Regions from separate parts of the Streptomyces sp. NPDC054794 genome, predicted to be linked through region 2. Evidence: riboswitches for the same ligand, from Rfam matches in the RefSeq annotation. Region 2 holds a riboswitch; the other holds the start of a gene.
The links. A riboswitch is a leader RNA that binds a small molecule or an ion and turns the genes downstream of it on or off. The one in region 2 is predicted to bind S-adenosylmethionine.
Positions count from the first base shown of each region.

Region 1 (7,450 bases), on a different contig from region 2:
CCATCCCCAGGTCGGACATCTGGACCTCTACTGCCAACTCCTGCTCGAGCCGGACCATGGCCAGTCGCTGCTCATATTCACCGCCACGCCGGGTACGGAAAGCCACGAGAAACTCGCCCTGCTCACCGTGCTGGGCACCGACCATTTCGCCACCGACACCGAGTGATCGTTTTCTTGATCGATAATCGAAGGTTCGCTGCCTCTGTGTGAGCTTGCTGAACGGATCTTGCCTGCTCTGGGGACACGGAAGCATCGACGGGTCCTGAGTCCACCTCGTCAAGGGCCGCCTCTGTTCCCGTTGCCGACTATGCCGGCGTCGCGCCTGCGGCTCTTTCGGATCGTTCGGCCCTGTTTCACCGCCCTGTCCTTCCCGGTGTTCGGTCACCTGGCGGCGGGCAAGGCTACGGATACCGGCCGACGGCGCTATTGATCGCCGCTTTCGGTCGCCGTGGCTACGGCTCAACGCAGGCTCGCCAGGGACGGCCTGGCCGAGATCAACGCCGCTCACTGCGAGCGGCTGGACCAGGTCTTCGATGCCGCCGAGCACGGCGTCTCGGCCGACCGCCGCACTGCATCGCTCATGTGACACCCGGCCGCGGGACCGGGGCGCAGCAGGTCAGCTTGATGCCGAGGTGGGCTTGGGTTGCAGAGGATCTGCCGACTGGCCGGCGACGAGCGTCCACGGGATGACCCACGCGGGCACTTGTCCACCGAAGCGAGGCCCAAGCGCTTCGCTTCCCGATGTTGTCCAGGTGTCGCGCCTTACGCGCACTGAGGCGGGCACTCGCTGACGACGACGCGCTTCACAGCCCGGACCCGAGGCGGCGGGCGCGGGCCGGTCGGAGGAGGCTGAACCGTGCCTCCTCCAGCGTGGGACCAGGTGTGCAGCGTCCCCGGGTGCACACCCAGGTCCTCGGCCGCCTCCGGGATCGGCTTGCCCGTCTCGATCACGATGCGCACAGCACCCTCAGGGGCTCGGTCTCGTACTCCTGCTGCTTGGACCCCATGACCTTGGCAGGCTCCACGCTACGAGGGCACCCTCAGAGGGAGTGCGCCGACAGCTCTGTCCGAGCTGCTGTGACGATGGTGAAGCCGGGAAGCGGCGAGGGGCCAACTCACGGGCTATGTGCGGCCAGTCGACCTGCCATGTCTACGACGCTCCGGGCAGGGTCGAGTTCGAGTTCGACGGGCGCCCGCTGTCACTGACCGCGTTCCCCGGCCACGGTGCGGGACGGCTGATGGTGCTGTTCACCGACGCGACCTCCGGGGTCACCACCTACGCCGCCAACCGGGCCCTGGCCCTCGATCCGCCCGCCGCCGACGGTACGGTCGTCCTGGACTTCAACCGGGCCGCGAACCTGCCGTGCGCCTACACGGACCTGGCCACCTGCCCGCTGCCCCCGGCCGAGAACCGGCTGCCGGTGGCGATCGAGGCCGGCCAGAAGATCCCCCGCGAGCGCGGCGGCTCCTGAGCTGGACGCGCTCTCGCCCCGACTCCCCTTACAGGGCGTCCTTTTGCGCCATTGACGTACGACAAGACCGCTCCGTACGGTCACGAACGGCATTGAGTGTCAGCGTCAAGCCCTGGCTCGCTGACCGGCAACCCTCCCGCGCGGTGGGGTGCTCCAGGTGAAAGCCCGGCGGGATCACCGAGGATCTCCGCAAGCGCGTGGCCCCGTGACCAGGGCCGGATTGGTGGAGGACCGATATGCGGCACGGTGGTGACCTCAGCGCCCGCTTCGCTGGCGCCACCGTGTTCTCCCGGCTCTCGCGTCGGCGCCACATCGACCTCAAGCGCTCGACCAGCTGTCTCTGTCAGGTCTGACGGGCCTTCCCGCCGCTGGTCGCGGTACGGCATCTGTCGTCGCCGCACCCGCCTGCGCCTGATCTCCGTCTGTCTTTGATCCCCCCTTTTTCCTTCTGATCCCCGTTTGCACAGCCCTCCCCCGGCACCGGCGTCGCGCCGGCCGGGGCCGCACGCCCACGCACGGCCGTGCCCTGCACCACACCCGTGCCTGGTGACACGAGTAGGAGAAGCCCTCCGTGACTGCACTTTCCGATGTCGGAACCTCCCGGTGGGCGGCACTGACCGCCCTTGTGACCACCAGTGTTCTGCTGACCGCCTGCGGCTCCGGCGGCGGCGATTCCGGCAGCGGCGCCGGGCAGCCCAAGTCCGGCGGCACCCTGACCTTCGCGGTGGGTTCGGACGCCGGCTGCGTGGATCCGCAGCAGGTCGCCAGCAACGACACCATCTACTCGGTGCGCCAGATCGTGGACTCACTGACCGACCAGGACCCCAGGACCGGCAAGATCGTGCCGTGGCTGGCGAAGAGCTGGGATGTCAGCTCCGACGCCACGACGTTCACGTTCCATCTGAGGTCGGGCGTCACCTTCAGCGACGGCTCGAAGCTGACCGCGCAGGTGGTCAAGGACAACTTCGACGCGGTGCCGAAGCTCGGCGCCCTGGGGACGCTCGCCGAGGGCTATCTGAGCGGTGTCAAGAGCACCACGGTGGTCGACCCGCTCACCGTCAAGGTGACCTTCAGCCAGCCCAACGCCCAGTTCCTGCAGGCCACTTCGACCCACTCCCTGGGGATCGAGTCGTCGGCGAGCGTGAAGAAGACCCCGCAGCAGAAGTGCAGCGACGGGGTGATCGGGTCCGGGCCCTTCGTGTTGAAGCAGTACGTGCAGAACCAGTCGATCACCCTGGCCAAGCGCACGGGATACGCGTGGGGTTCCTCGCGGTGGAGCAAGAAGGGCGAGGCGTACCTGGACAAGCTGGTGTTCAAGGTCGTCCCGGAGGCGGGCGTACGGGCCGGAAGTCTCCAGTCCGGCCAGGTCGACGCGATCAGCAGCGTGGGCAAGGCCAACGAGGCGGCGCTCAAGGGCGGTCAGGTCACGCTCCAGCGACGGGCCAATCCCGGCGTCGTGTTCGGTCTCGGTCTCAACAACTCGCGGCCCGCTGTGAAGGATGCCAAGGTACGCCAGGCAATTCTGTTGGCCGTCGACCGGCAGCAGCTCGCCGACACCGTCTTCCCCACCGGCACCCAGGCGGCGACCAGCGTCCTTGCGCACACCACACCCGACTACACCAGCCTCGCCTCCGACCTGACGTCCGACGCGGCCAAAGCCAAGTCGCTGCTGGACGCGGCCGGCTGGAAGACCGGCAGCGACGGCATCCGCACCAAGGACAACAAGAAGCTGAGCCTGACCATCGACTGGATACCCAACTCGGCCACCAACCAGCCCGCGTTGGAACTGATCCAGCAGCAGCTCAAGGCCGTCGGTGTCGACGTGTCCCTCAAGCAGCTCCAGGTCACCCAGCTGGCGCCGACGCTCCAGTCCGGCGACTACGACGCGGCCTGGGGGAACGTCACCCGTGCCGACCCGGACATCCTGCGCAGCTCCTTCTCCACCCAGCTGGCCAACTTCTACCACCTGCCTGCGAGTTCCCTCGACACGGCGCTCTCCGAACAGGCCGCGACCGTCGACCCGGCCAAGCGCAAGCAACTGGTCACCCAGGCACAGCAGTCGCTCGTGCAGAACGCCTACTACGTGCCGGTGGTGGAGCTCCAGACCCAGCTCGGGGTGTCGAAGAAGGTGCACGACCTGAACTTCGACGCCTCCAGCCGGATCCAGCTGCACGACACCTGGATCGGCTAGCGCATGCGCCGCTATGTGATCAAACGGCTCGGCCAGGCGGCCGGGGTGCTGTGGGCGGCCTACACGGTCTCGTTCCTGGTGCTGGACTACCTCCCGGGCGATCCGGTCACGGCGATGGTCAGTGCCGGAATGGACTCGGGGCAGGTCGACCCGCAGCAGATCGCCGCCCTGCGGCACGAATACGGCTTCGACAAGCCGGTGCTGGTGCAGTACGCCGAGTACCTCGGCCGGGCGGTGCGCGGGGACTTCGGCGACTCGGTGTCCACCGGCCGCCCGGTCACCTCGACGCTGGCCGACGCGCTGCCGCAGACCCTCCAGCTGACCGGGGCGGCCCTGCTGCTCGCGGTGGCCCTCGGCGGCGGTCTGGCGGTGCTGGCCACCTATACCTCTCGGCGCTGGCTGCGGCAGCTGCTGCTGTCGCTGCCGCCGCTGGGGGTGTCTGTCCCGACGTTCTGGGTGGGGCTGCTGCTCGTCGAGACGTTCTCCTTCCGGCTGCACTGGTTCCCCGCATTCGGCAACGACGGGTTCAAGGGGCTGGTATTGCCGGCGCTGACTCTGGCGGTGCCGACCGGTGCGCAGATCGCGCAGGTGCTCGCCAAGAGCCTGCTCACCGCACTGGACCAGGCGTATGTGGAGACCGCCCGGGCCAAGGGCGCCGGCCGGTGGCGGGTCCATCTGCGGCACGCGCTGCGCAACGCGTCCCTGTCGGCCCTGACGGTCGTCGGCCTGCTGGTGGGGCAGCTGATCGCCGGTTCGGTCGTCGTCGAGACGGTGTTCTCCCGCGACGGCCTCGGCCGCGTCACCGCGGCGGCGGTCACGGCCCAGGACATCCCGCTGGTCCAGGGGGTGGTGGTGTTCGGGGCGCTGATCTTCGTGACGACGAACCTGGTCATCGACCTGGTCTATCCACTCCTCGACCCCCGGATCGTGGTGACCTCGGACAGAAAGGCGGCCCTCGCATGAGCCAGAGCCTTGTCGACGACCCCGCCGAAGCGGCACTGGGACTGGCCCGCCCGGTCGCGGCGGGGCCGGAGCCTGATCCCGGGCGCCGCGCGGACGTACGGCGGCTGCTGCGGTTCGTGGTGCGCCGCCCGGGGCTGCTGTTGTCGGTGGTCGTCCTCGTGCTGGTGGTGCTGGCCTCGTTCTGGCCCGACCTGTTCACCTCGCAGGACCCGTTGAAGGGCGTGCCGTCGCAGAACTTCCGCGGCCCGAACGGCAGTCACTGGTTCGGCACCGACGAGCTGGGACGCGATGTGTTCTCCCGGGTCGTCCACGGCGCCCAGCTGTCCCTGAAGGCAACGCTGATCGCCGTGCTGGTCGCGTTCGTGGTCGGCGGGCTGCTGGGGGTGGTCGCCGGGTTCGTGGGCCGCTGGGTGGACGACGTGCTGATGCGCTTCGTCGACGTGCTGCTGTCCATCCCCGCGTTGTTCATGTCCCTGGCCCTGGTCACCGCGCTGGGCTACGGCACGGTGAAGGTGGCGGTCGCGGTCGGCATCGCCAGCGTGGCCGCGTTCGCGCGGGTGGCGCGCGCGGAGGTGCTGCGGGTGCGGCAGGCCGTCTTCGTCGAGGCCTCACGCGCCAGCGGAGCGCGCTGGTACTCGGTGCTGGGCCGGCATGTGCTGCCCAATGCGGCGGGCCCGGTGATCGTGCTGGCCACCCTCGACTTCGGCTCCTCCATCCTGGCCGTGTCGGCGCTGAGCTTCCTCGGCTACGGGGCGCCCCCGCCGGCGCCGGAGTGGGGGACGTTGATCTCCGACGGTCGCAACTACCTCGCCAACGCCTGGTGGCTGACCGCGCTGCCCGGGCTGGCGATCGCCGCGACCGTACTGGCCACCAACCGCATCGCCCGGGCACTGGACGGCGAATGGTCCCGGCAGCGATGACCGACGAACGTGAGAACGGTGAGGACGTGAGCACACCACTGCTTCAGATACGCGGCCTGTCCGTGTCGTACCGCACCCGGGGCGGCACCGTCGAGGCCGTCCGGGGCGTCGACCTCGACGTGTGGCCGGGACAGGTGACCGCGGTGGTCGGCGAGTCCGGCTCCGGGAAGAGCACGACCGCGCACGCGATCACCCGGCTGCTGTCGGCGAACGGCCGGATCGAGGCGGGCACGGTCCGCTTCGGCCGGCACGACCTCGCCACCCTCTCGGAAGCCGAACTGCGCACCATACGCGGAGCACGGATCGGACTGGTCCCCCAGGATCCGACCGTCTCCCTCAACCCGGTCAAGCGGATCGGCGACCAGGTCGCCGAGGTGCTGCGCATCCACGGTCTCGCAACCCGTCGCTCGGCTCCCGCAGAGGCGATCGCCGTCCTGGACCGGGCCGGACTGCCCGACGCCGCCGTCCGGGCCCGGCAGTACCCGCACGAACTGTCCGGCGGCATGCGGCAACGCGCCCTGATCGCCATCGCCATCGCCGCACAGCCAGAGCTGATCATCGCCGACGAGCCGACCAGCGCGCTCGACGTCACCGTGCAGCGGGTCATCCTCGACCATCTCCAGCGCCTCACCGAGGAGTCGGGCACCGCGGTCCTGCTCGTCACCCACGATCTCGGAGTCGCCGCCGACCGGGCCCAGCGGCTGGTCGTGATGTCGCAAGGCAAGGTCGTCGAGGCGGGCCCCACCCATGACATCCTCGCCGACCCGCAGGACGGCTACACCCGGCACCTGCTGGCCAGCGCCCCGAGCCTGACCACCGCCCGGCCCCGCACCCCGGCCTCCCTCCCCGAACCGGATACGGCGCCCCTGGCCGAAGTGCGCAACCTGGCCAAGGAGTTCAGACTCCCCCGCACCGGGGACGGGCCCCGCACCCTGCGCGCCGTCGACGACGTCAGCCTCACCCTCCACCGAGGCCAGACCCTTGCCCTGGTCGGCGAGTCGGGCTCGGGCAAGTCCACCACCGTCCGCCTGGTGCTCCGCCTCACCGACGCGACCGCCGGACAGATCATCTTCGACGGCACCGACGTCACCACCGCCAAGGGCGCCCAGGCCAGGCAGCTGCGCCGCCGCGCCCAGCTCATCTACCAGAACCCCTACGCCTCGCTCGACCCCCGATTCTCCATCGGCGAGGTGATCACCGAGCCGCTGCGCGCCTTCAAGGTCGGCGACCGCGCCTCCCGGCTCGCTCGGGCTCGCGAACTGCTCGACCGGGTGGCCCTACCGGCCGCGACGCTGGAGCGCCGCCCGGCGGAACTGTCCGGCGGACAGCGGCAGCGCGTGGCGATCGCCCGCGCCCTCGCCCTCTCACCCGACCTGGTGGTCTGCGACGAGCCGGTCTCCGCGCTGGACGTGTCCGTGCAGTCCCAAGTCCTGGAGCTGCTGGCCGAGTTGCAGGCCGACACGGGCGTGGCGTACCTGTTCATCTCGCACGACCTGGCCGTCGTACGTCAGATCGCTCACCAGGTCGCCGTCATGCGGGCCGGCCGCGTCGTCGAGACAGGCCCGCCGGAGGAACTGTTCACCCGCCCCCGCCACGAGTACACCCGACAGCTGCTCGCGGCCGTCCCCGGCGGTCGCGTCCCCACCCCCGCCGCCGAGACCGCCACGAGCTGAGGACCACGGTCGCATGAGCACACCCACCATCACCTCACTTGCCCTTCTCACCCCGGGCAACTTCGCCGACGACGACCCGTACACCGGCCTGGAGGAGACACTCCAACTCTTCGAGTACGGCGAACGACTCGGCTACGACGGCGCCTGGATCCGCCAGCGCCACCTCGAACACGGCGTCGGCTCAGCTGCCGTATTCCTCGCCGCGGCCGGCCAGCGCACCGAGCGGATCGA
Region 1 covers NZ_JBSHAQ010000017.1:28,154-35,603, reverse strand. Annotated here, with positions in the region: gene ACWGKT_RS19545 (helix-turn-helix transcriptional regulator) at 1-166, shown strand, start outside; gene ACWGKT_RS19540 (hypothetical protein) at 449-586, shown strand; partial or broken gene ACWGKT_RS19535 (DUF1684 domain-containing protein) at 1,146-1,472, shown strand; SAM riboswitch class IV at 1,561-1,674, shown strand; gene ACWGKT_RS19530 (putative leader peptide) at 1,709-1,825, shown strand; gene ACWGKT_RS19525 (ABC transporter substrate-binding protein) at 2,044-3,663, shown strand; gene ACWGKT_RS19520 (ABC transporter permease) at 3,667-4,626, shown strand; gene ACWGKT_RS19515 (ABC transporter permease) at 4,623-5,546, shown strand; gene ACWGKT_RS19510 (dipeptide ABC transporter ATP-binding protein) at 5,543-7,219, shown strand; gene ACWGKT_RS19505 (LLM class flavin-dependent oxidoreductase) at 7,233-7,450, shown strand, end outside.
Region 1: linked by a shared signal. The riboswitch ahead of ACWGKT_RS19530 (putative leader peptide) and the one ahead of ACWGKT_RS07175 (aminotransferase class V-fold PLP-dependent enzyme) in region 2 are both predicted to bind S-adenosylmethionine.

Region 2 (7,450 bases):
CGGGTGGCCTCCAGGGTGGCCTCCGCCTCCCCCAGACGGGCCTTGAGCCGCCGGTTCTCGCTCTCGGCGGCCGAGACCTGCGCGTGCCCCTCCGTGCGGACGGCCTCCATCTCGCCGTGCGCCTTGCGCAGCGCCGCCTCGCCGCGCTTCACGTCGCTCAGGGCCGCACGCAGCTTGCGGTGAAGCGATTCCGCTTCCTTCTTCGCCGACTCCAGCTCGACGCGCAGCCGCTCCGTCTCGGCCCGGATCTGCTCGCGGGCCCGGTCCAGCTCCTCGCGCAGCCGCTCCAGTTCGGCCCGACTCTCCTCGTCGGCGCGCTCGGCGTCCGCGCGCTGGGCCTCCTCGCCGGCCGCGGTCACCAGCTTCACCCAGCCCGTGGGGCGCAGTACATAGGCCGCGGCCGCCACGTCGAGCGGGTCCGCGGCCGGGGGCGGCGAGCCGGAGTCGAGAGCGCCGGTGAGTTCCGGCTGGGCCTCTCTCAGCTTCTCGCCGATGCGCTGCCGGAACAGCGGGTCGGTCTCCAGGGCCGCGGCCATGGCGTTGCCCGCGAACTTGGCCCGTCGGTTCGGGGCGAACCGGGCGTACTGCCGCAACTGGGCGGGCAGTTCGCCGACGGTCAGCCCGCCGAAACCGTCCGAGACGATCTGCACGACCCTGCGTCGCACACCGTCGGGCAGCGGACGGTCAAGCACCTCGGCGGTGCCGTCGCCCGGCCCCCCGCCCGTGGTCTCCACCATCCGTCACACCCCATCACCTGTGCGGGCCGCTCCTGCTCAGGAGTCGGCGCCCGGCCTGTCCACGAGTTCCACCTGGTCCACCGCGTTGCACCAGCGGCAGCGGACCGACTCGATGGTCTCACTGACCACCTCGCGCTCCTCGACCTTCGGCTCACCGGCCAGGTCGAGATGGACGTACTCGACGACCTTCGACGAGCGCGTCACGTCGAAGCGGGTGAGGTTGCCGCAGAGGGTGCAGCGCCAACGTGTCGTGGTGGTCGGCAGGGGAACCGGCATCGTGGCTCTTCGCTTCCTTCTGTGTCCGTGACGCGCCGTCTGCCCGGCGCGTGTGGCTCGTAACCCTACGGCCTGGCGGGTACTCGTCGCCCGTCTGTCCACGGCGGCGAGGCGGTCTGTGCCAGTGCGTCCCGTTACGTCATGCTCTGTGTTCATGATCCGCAACTGGAGCACGGCGACCGGCAGGACCCTCAGGGCGATCCGGACCTCCCCGGCGCCGATGACGTACGCCCTCATCGCCCTGTGCTGCCTGGTCTTCGTGACCGGCCCGGCATCCGGGCTCAATCCGGCGTACGGCTCCGGCGACGCGCTGCTCGCGACGCAGCGGGCGTACTTCCGGCACTGGGGTGTCGTGCCCGCGGACCTGTTCGACGGCCCCGCCCGGGAGGCCCTCACCCCCATCACGGCCCTGTTCGTGCACGGCAGCTGGGTGCATCTGCTCGGCAACATGCTCTTCCTCTACGTCTTCGGGGCGATGACCGAGGAACGGATGGGCCGCGTGCAGTTCACCCTCTTCTACGTCTGCTGCGGATATCTGGCCCTGCTCGGCTACGCGGCCGCCAACGCCACCGCCGAGCAGTCGCTGGTCGGCGCCTCCGGGGCGATCTCGGCGGTCCTCGGCGCCTTCCTGTACCTGTTCCCCGGAGCCCGTGTCACCAGTCTCCTCCCGTTCCTGTTCTTCCTCCCGCTGCGCTTCCCCGCCTGGGTCGTGCTGCCCTTCTGGGTGGCCCTGCAGTGGCTGGCGGCGGGCCGCGCTCCCCAGGGGCCCGGGGTGGCCTACCTCGCGCACCTGGTGGGCTTCTCGCTGGGCTTCGTCTTCGCGTGGGTGCGTTTCGGACGGGCGACTGCCGTGTCTTCCCGGGGGACAACCCCCGGACCCCCGGCAGAACGACCAGGCCAGCTGGACCGCGAGTAGGGTGAGAGCCCCAGCGACGGCCTCCGAGGGAGAGAACCAGCCGTGATCACCGCGATCGTGCTCATCAAGACCAGCGTGGACCGGATCCCCGAGATCGCGGAGCAGATCGCCGCGCTGGACAGCGTCAGCGAGGTCTTCTCCGTCACCGGCACCTACGACCTGATCGCCATGGTCCGGGTCCAGCAGCACGAGGACCTGGCCGAGGTCATCCCCGGCAGCATCAGCAAGATCCCGGGCGTCGAGGCCACGGACACGCACGTCGCGTTCCGCACGTACTCCCAGCACGACCTGGAGGCGGCGTTCTCCATCGGTCTGGACAACTAGGACGGCCCCTGGCCGGGGGCCTTCGCGACGAACGCCCCCGGGCCGCAGCGCCGTGTCCAGACGGCCGGCACCGACGAAGCACTCGACGTGCTCGTCCGCACCTACCTCCCAGCGCCCCGGCCGGGGGCCTGCGCGACGACCGCCCGAGGACGCCGCCACGAGCGCCCCCGGGCCGTAATGCCGGGGTCAGGCCGCCGCGACGCGGCGGCCGCCCTCGGTGCGGAGCCGCCACTTCGCGCCGTCAAGGGCCAGTCCCTTCACGGCACCGACGAAGCACTCGACGTGCGTTCCGCACCCACCCCCAGCGCCCCCGCCGGGGACCTGTACGACGACCGCCCGAAGGCGCTGCCGCGAACACCCCGGGCCGCGTAGTGCCGTGGTCAGACCGCCGGAACACAGCGGCCGTCCTGGGTGCGGTACTGCCACTTGGCGCCGTCAAGGGCCAGTTCCCGCACGGCACCGACGAAGCACTCGACGTGCGTTCCGCACCCACCCCCAGCGCCCCCGCCGGGGACCTGTACGACGACCGCCCGAAGGCGCCGCTGCGAGCACCCCGGGCCGCGTAGTGCCGTGGTCAGACCGCCGGGACGCAGCGGCCGTCCTGGGTGCGGTACTGCCACTTGGCGCCGTCGCGGACCAGTTCCCGCACGGCACCGACGAAGCGTTCGACGTGCTCGTCCGGGGTGCCCGCGCCGAAGCTGACGCGGATGGCGTTGAGGGACTTCTCGCCGGGGGCGGCCTCGGGGGCGCCGCACTCGCCCTGGGCCTGCGGGTCGCCGCCGAGGAGGGTGCGCACCAGCGGGTGGGCGCAGAAGAGGCCGTCGCGGACGCCGATGCCGTACTCGGCGGAGAGCGCGGCGGCGAAGTGGGAGCTGTTCCAGCCCTCGACCACGAAGGACAGGACACCGACGCGGGGGGCGTCGTCGCCGAAGAGGGACAGGATCCTGACCTCGGGGACCTCCGCCAGGCCCGCGCGGACGGTGTCGACCAGGTACCGCTCGCGGGCGACCAGGGCCTCGAAGCCCGCCTCCGTGAGCGCCTTGCAGGCGGACGCGACGGCATAGGCGCCGATGACGTTCGGCGAGCCGGCCTCGTGGCGGGCGGCGGTCTCGTGCCACTCCACGTCCACTCCCCCGTCCTCGCGCCGCGTGACCGCGCGGCTCGCGCCGCCGCCCGCGAGGTAGGGCTCGGCCGCGCGCAACCAGTCGGCGCGGCCGGCCAGGACGCCGGTACCGAACGGGGCGTACAGCTTGTGCCCGGAGAAGGCGACCCAGTCGACCTCGAGGTCCTGGACGGAGACCGGGTGGTGCGGGGCCAGCTGGGCGGCGTCCAGGACGATCCGGGCGCCGTGCGCGTGCGCGGCGGCGGCCAGCTCACGGACCGGCCACAGCTCGCCGGTGACGTTCGAGGCGCCGGTGACGCAGACCAGGGCCGGTCCGTGCGGGTCCCGTTCGGCCAGGGCGCGCTCCAGCGTCTCGACGGCCCGCCGCGGGGTGCGCGGGGCGTCCAGGTAGGTGACCCGGGCGTCCTTCCAGGGCAGGAGGGAGGCGTGGTGCTCGGTCTCGAAGACGAAGACCTGGCAGTCGGCGGGCAGCGCGGCGGCGAGCAGGTTGAGCGAGTCGGTGGTGGACCGGGTGAAGATGACCTGGTCGGCCTCGCGGCAGTCGAGGAACTCGGCGACCGTCCTGCGGGCGGTCTCGAAGAGGTCGGTGGAGAGCTGCGAGAGGTAGCCGGCACCGCGGTGGACGCTGCCGTAGTACGGCGCGTAGGCCGCCACGTCGTCCCAGACGCGCTGGAGGGCGGGGGCGCTCGCCGCGTAGTCGAGGGCCGCGTAGGTGACTTCGCCGCCGGTCACGAGCGGGACGGTGACATCCCGGCCCAGAACGGGCAGCGGGGCACAAACGGACTGGGCGGGGACAGCGGTGGAGACAGACATGGGGGTACTCCCGTGAGGCAGGTGTGAACACCACGCGAGCACACGTGCCTCGGGCACGGCTCGACATGGGAAAGGGTGAAAAGGGGTGTGCGGAGGCGGGGCTCTGCGGCCCTATCGCATTCGCTTGCTCACGGAAGGCTCCCTCGACGACCAGGACCCCTGGTACTGCGCTCCTGCGGAGCGGGCGAGGGGTCCGCGCTTGCCGCAGACCTCGTTGCCTGCGACCTGGTCTTCACCCGGGGCACCCCGCCACGGACGGAGGGTTGCCGGACAGTCGGCCGGGGCCGAATGACTGTCACTCATGACCTGGTTCAGTATCCTGCCACACGATCTTCGAAGCGCAAGGCGCAGTCCGGCATCCGGACTGCGCCCCGCGTCACATCGTGCCGGGGGTCAGGCGTTGCTGACCGCCACCCAGCGCTCCAGCGTGCGCTTGGCCGCCCCCGAGTCGATCGACTCCGCCGCCTTGGCCATGCCGGCCCGCAGCTGCTCGGCCAGCGGCTCCCCCGTCGGCTCCAGAGCCACCAGGGCCGCCGCCGAGTTCAGCAGCACCGCGTCCCGTACCGGGCCCTTCTCGCCGTCCAGCAGGCGCCGCGCGACCTCCGCGTTGTAGGACGGGTCGGCGCCGCGCAGGGCGTCCACCGGCACCAGTTCGAGGCCGACGTCGCGCGGGTCGAAGGTCTCCTCGGAGACCTTGCCGTCCCGGACGACCCAGACGTGGGAGGTGGACGTCGTGGTCAGCTCGTCGAGACCGTCGTCGCCGCGGAACACCAGGGAGGAGTTGCCGCGTTCGGCGAGGACGCCCGCGATGATCGGCGCCATGCGCGGGTCGGCGACACCGATCGCCTGGGACTTCACCTTCGCCGGGTTGGTCAGCGGGCCGAGGGCGTTGAAGACGGTCCGGATGCCCAACTGGCCGCGCGCCGCGGCGACATGACGCAGCGCCGGGTGGAACTTGACCGCGAAGCAGAAGGTGATGCCCGCCTCCTCCGCCACCTCGGCCACCCGCTGGGGGGTCAGGTCGAGGTTGACGCCGAGCTTCTCCAGGACGTCCGAGGAACCCGAGGCGGACGAGGCCGCGCGGTTGCCGTGCTTGACGACCTTCGCGCCCGTGCCGGCCACCACGAGCGCCGACATGGTGGAGATGTTCACCGTCTTCGCGCCGTCGCCGCCGGTGCCGACGATGTCGACCGTACGGCCCGACACCTCGATCACCTTGGCGTGCTCGTACATCGCCCGGACCACACCGGTGATCTCCTCGACGGTTTCGCCCTTGGCCCGCAGGGCCACCACGAACCCGGCGATCTGCGCGTCGGTCGCCTCGCCGCGCATGATCCGGTCCATGGCCCAGGCCGTCGCGTCGGCGCTCTGGTCACGGCCGTCGAGCAGGGCGTTCAGTACCTCGGGCCAGGAACGGCCCGCCGCGGTGTCGCCTCCAGCGGGGGTCACAGCGCTCATAAGCCGCTCCTGGGTGAGGTCCCGGATTCCGGAACGCGAGTCTCGACGAGGTCCACCCTATCCAGCCGCAGGACACGGCGAAGGGCCCCGTCCGAACACCGGACGGGGCCCCTGCCGTGGCGTGGCGTGCGCAGCGATCAGTGGTGGCCGTGGCCGCTCGTGATCTCCTTGTACTCCTCGACGGTGGGCTTCGGGATCTGGGAGTCCTCGCCGTAGAGCGCGTCGCTGAGCTTGGCGCGCAGCTTCTGCGTGCCCGCCACCTTGCGCTCGACACCGTTCTCGTCGACCAGCGGGCCGATCTCGGCCGGCTCGTACTGGTGGTGAGCCGTGAGGGTGTGCAGCTGCTCCTGGCTGAGCGGCTCGTGGACCTCGATGAACTCACCGTGCGGCAGGCGCTTGATGATGCCGGTCTCGCGACCGTGCAGCACCTTGTCCCGGTCCCGGCGCTGCAGGCCGAGGCAGATCCGCTTGGTGATGAGGAACGCGAGAACCGGTCCGACGAACACGAAGATCCGGACGAACCAGGTGACCGCGTTGATCGACAGGTGGAAGTGCGTGGCCCACAGGTCGTTGCCGCCGCCGATCAGCAGCGTCAGGTACACCGTCATCCAGGCGACACCGAGGCCGGTGCGCGTGGGGGCGTTGCGCGGGCGGTCCAGGATGTGGTGCTCGCTCTTGTCGCCGGTGATCCAGGACTCGATGAACGGGTAGACCGCGATCGCGACCAGGACCAGCGGGAAGATCACCAGCGGGATGAACACGCCCAGGACGAGCGTGTGACCCCAGAAGTTGACCTCCCAGCCCGGCATGAAGCGAATCAGACCCTCGGAGAAGCCCATGTACCAGTCGGGCTGGGCGCCGGTGGACACCTGGTCCGGACGGTAGGGGCCCATGGCCCAGATCGGGTTGATCTGCGCGACCGCGGCGATGGCCGCGATGACACCGAAGACCAGGAAGAAGAAGCCTCCGGCCTTGGCCATGTAGACCGGCAGCAGCGGCATGCCGACGACGTTCTTCTCGGACTTGCCGGGACCCGCGAACTGCGTGTGCTTGTGGTAGAAGACCAGGATCAGGTGGGCCACCATCAGGCCCAGCATGATGCCCGGCAGCAGCAGGATGTGCACCGAGTAGAACCGGGCCACGAAGTCGTGGCCGGGGAACTGGCCGCCGAAGAGGAAGTACGACAGGTACGTGCCGACGATCGGCACGGACAGGATCGCGCCCTCCATGAAGCGGACACCGGTGCCGGAGAGCAGGTCGTCCGGGAGCGAGTAACCGGTGAAGCCGGTGAACATGCCCAGGACGAACAGCAGGAAGCCGAACAGCCAGTTGATCTCACGCGGCTTGCGGAACGCGCCGGTGAAGAACACGCGCATCATGTGCACGAACATGCCGGCCAGGAAGATCAGCGCGGCCCAGTGGTGGATCTGCCGCATGAGCAGACCACCGCGCACGTCGAAGGAGATGTGCAGCGTCGAGCTGAACGCCTCGGACATCAGCTGTCCCTGCAGCGGGACGTAGCTGCCGTGGTACTCCACCTCGTTCATCGACGGGTGGAAGAACAGCGTCAGGTACACACCCGTGAGGATGATGATGATGAAGCTGTACATGCACACTTCGCCCAACATGAACGACCAGTGGTCGGGGAAGATCTTGCGCATGTTGGACTTGGCCAGGGAGTAGATCCCGAGTCGGCCATCGGCCCAGTCGGCGACGCGCTCGCCGGCCGGTGCCTTCCCGCGCGAGCGGGACTCTTCGTTCGTCGCAGTGCTCATCCGCGCTCCCAGAATGCAGGACCGACGG
Region 2 covers NZ_JBSHAQ010000005.1:167,899-175,348, forward strand. Annotated here, with positions in the region: gene ACWGKT_RS07155 (NYN domain-containing protein) at 1-737, opposite strand, end outside; gene ACWGKT_RS07160 (hypothetical protein) at 774-1,013, opposite strand; gene ACWGKT_RS07165 (rhomboid family intramembrane serine protease) at 1,168-1,929, shown strand; gene ACWGKT_RS07170 (Lrp/AsnC family transcriptional regulator) at 1,972-2,253, shown strand; gene ACWGKT_RS07175 (aminotransferase class V-fold PLP-dependent enzyme) at 2,828-4,189, opposite strand; SAM riboswitch class IV at 4,380-4,496, opposite strand; gene trpD (anthranilate phosphoribosyltransferase) at 4,583-5,647, opposite strand; gene qcrB (cytochrome bc1 complex cytochrome b subunit) at 5,785-7,422, opposite strand; gene qcrA (cytochrome bc1 complex Rieske iron-sulfur subunit) at 7,419-7,450, opposite strand, start outside.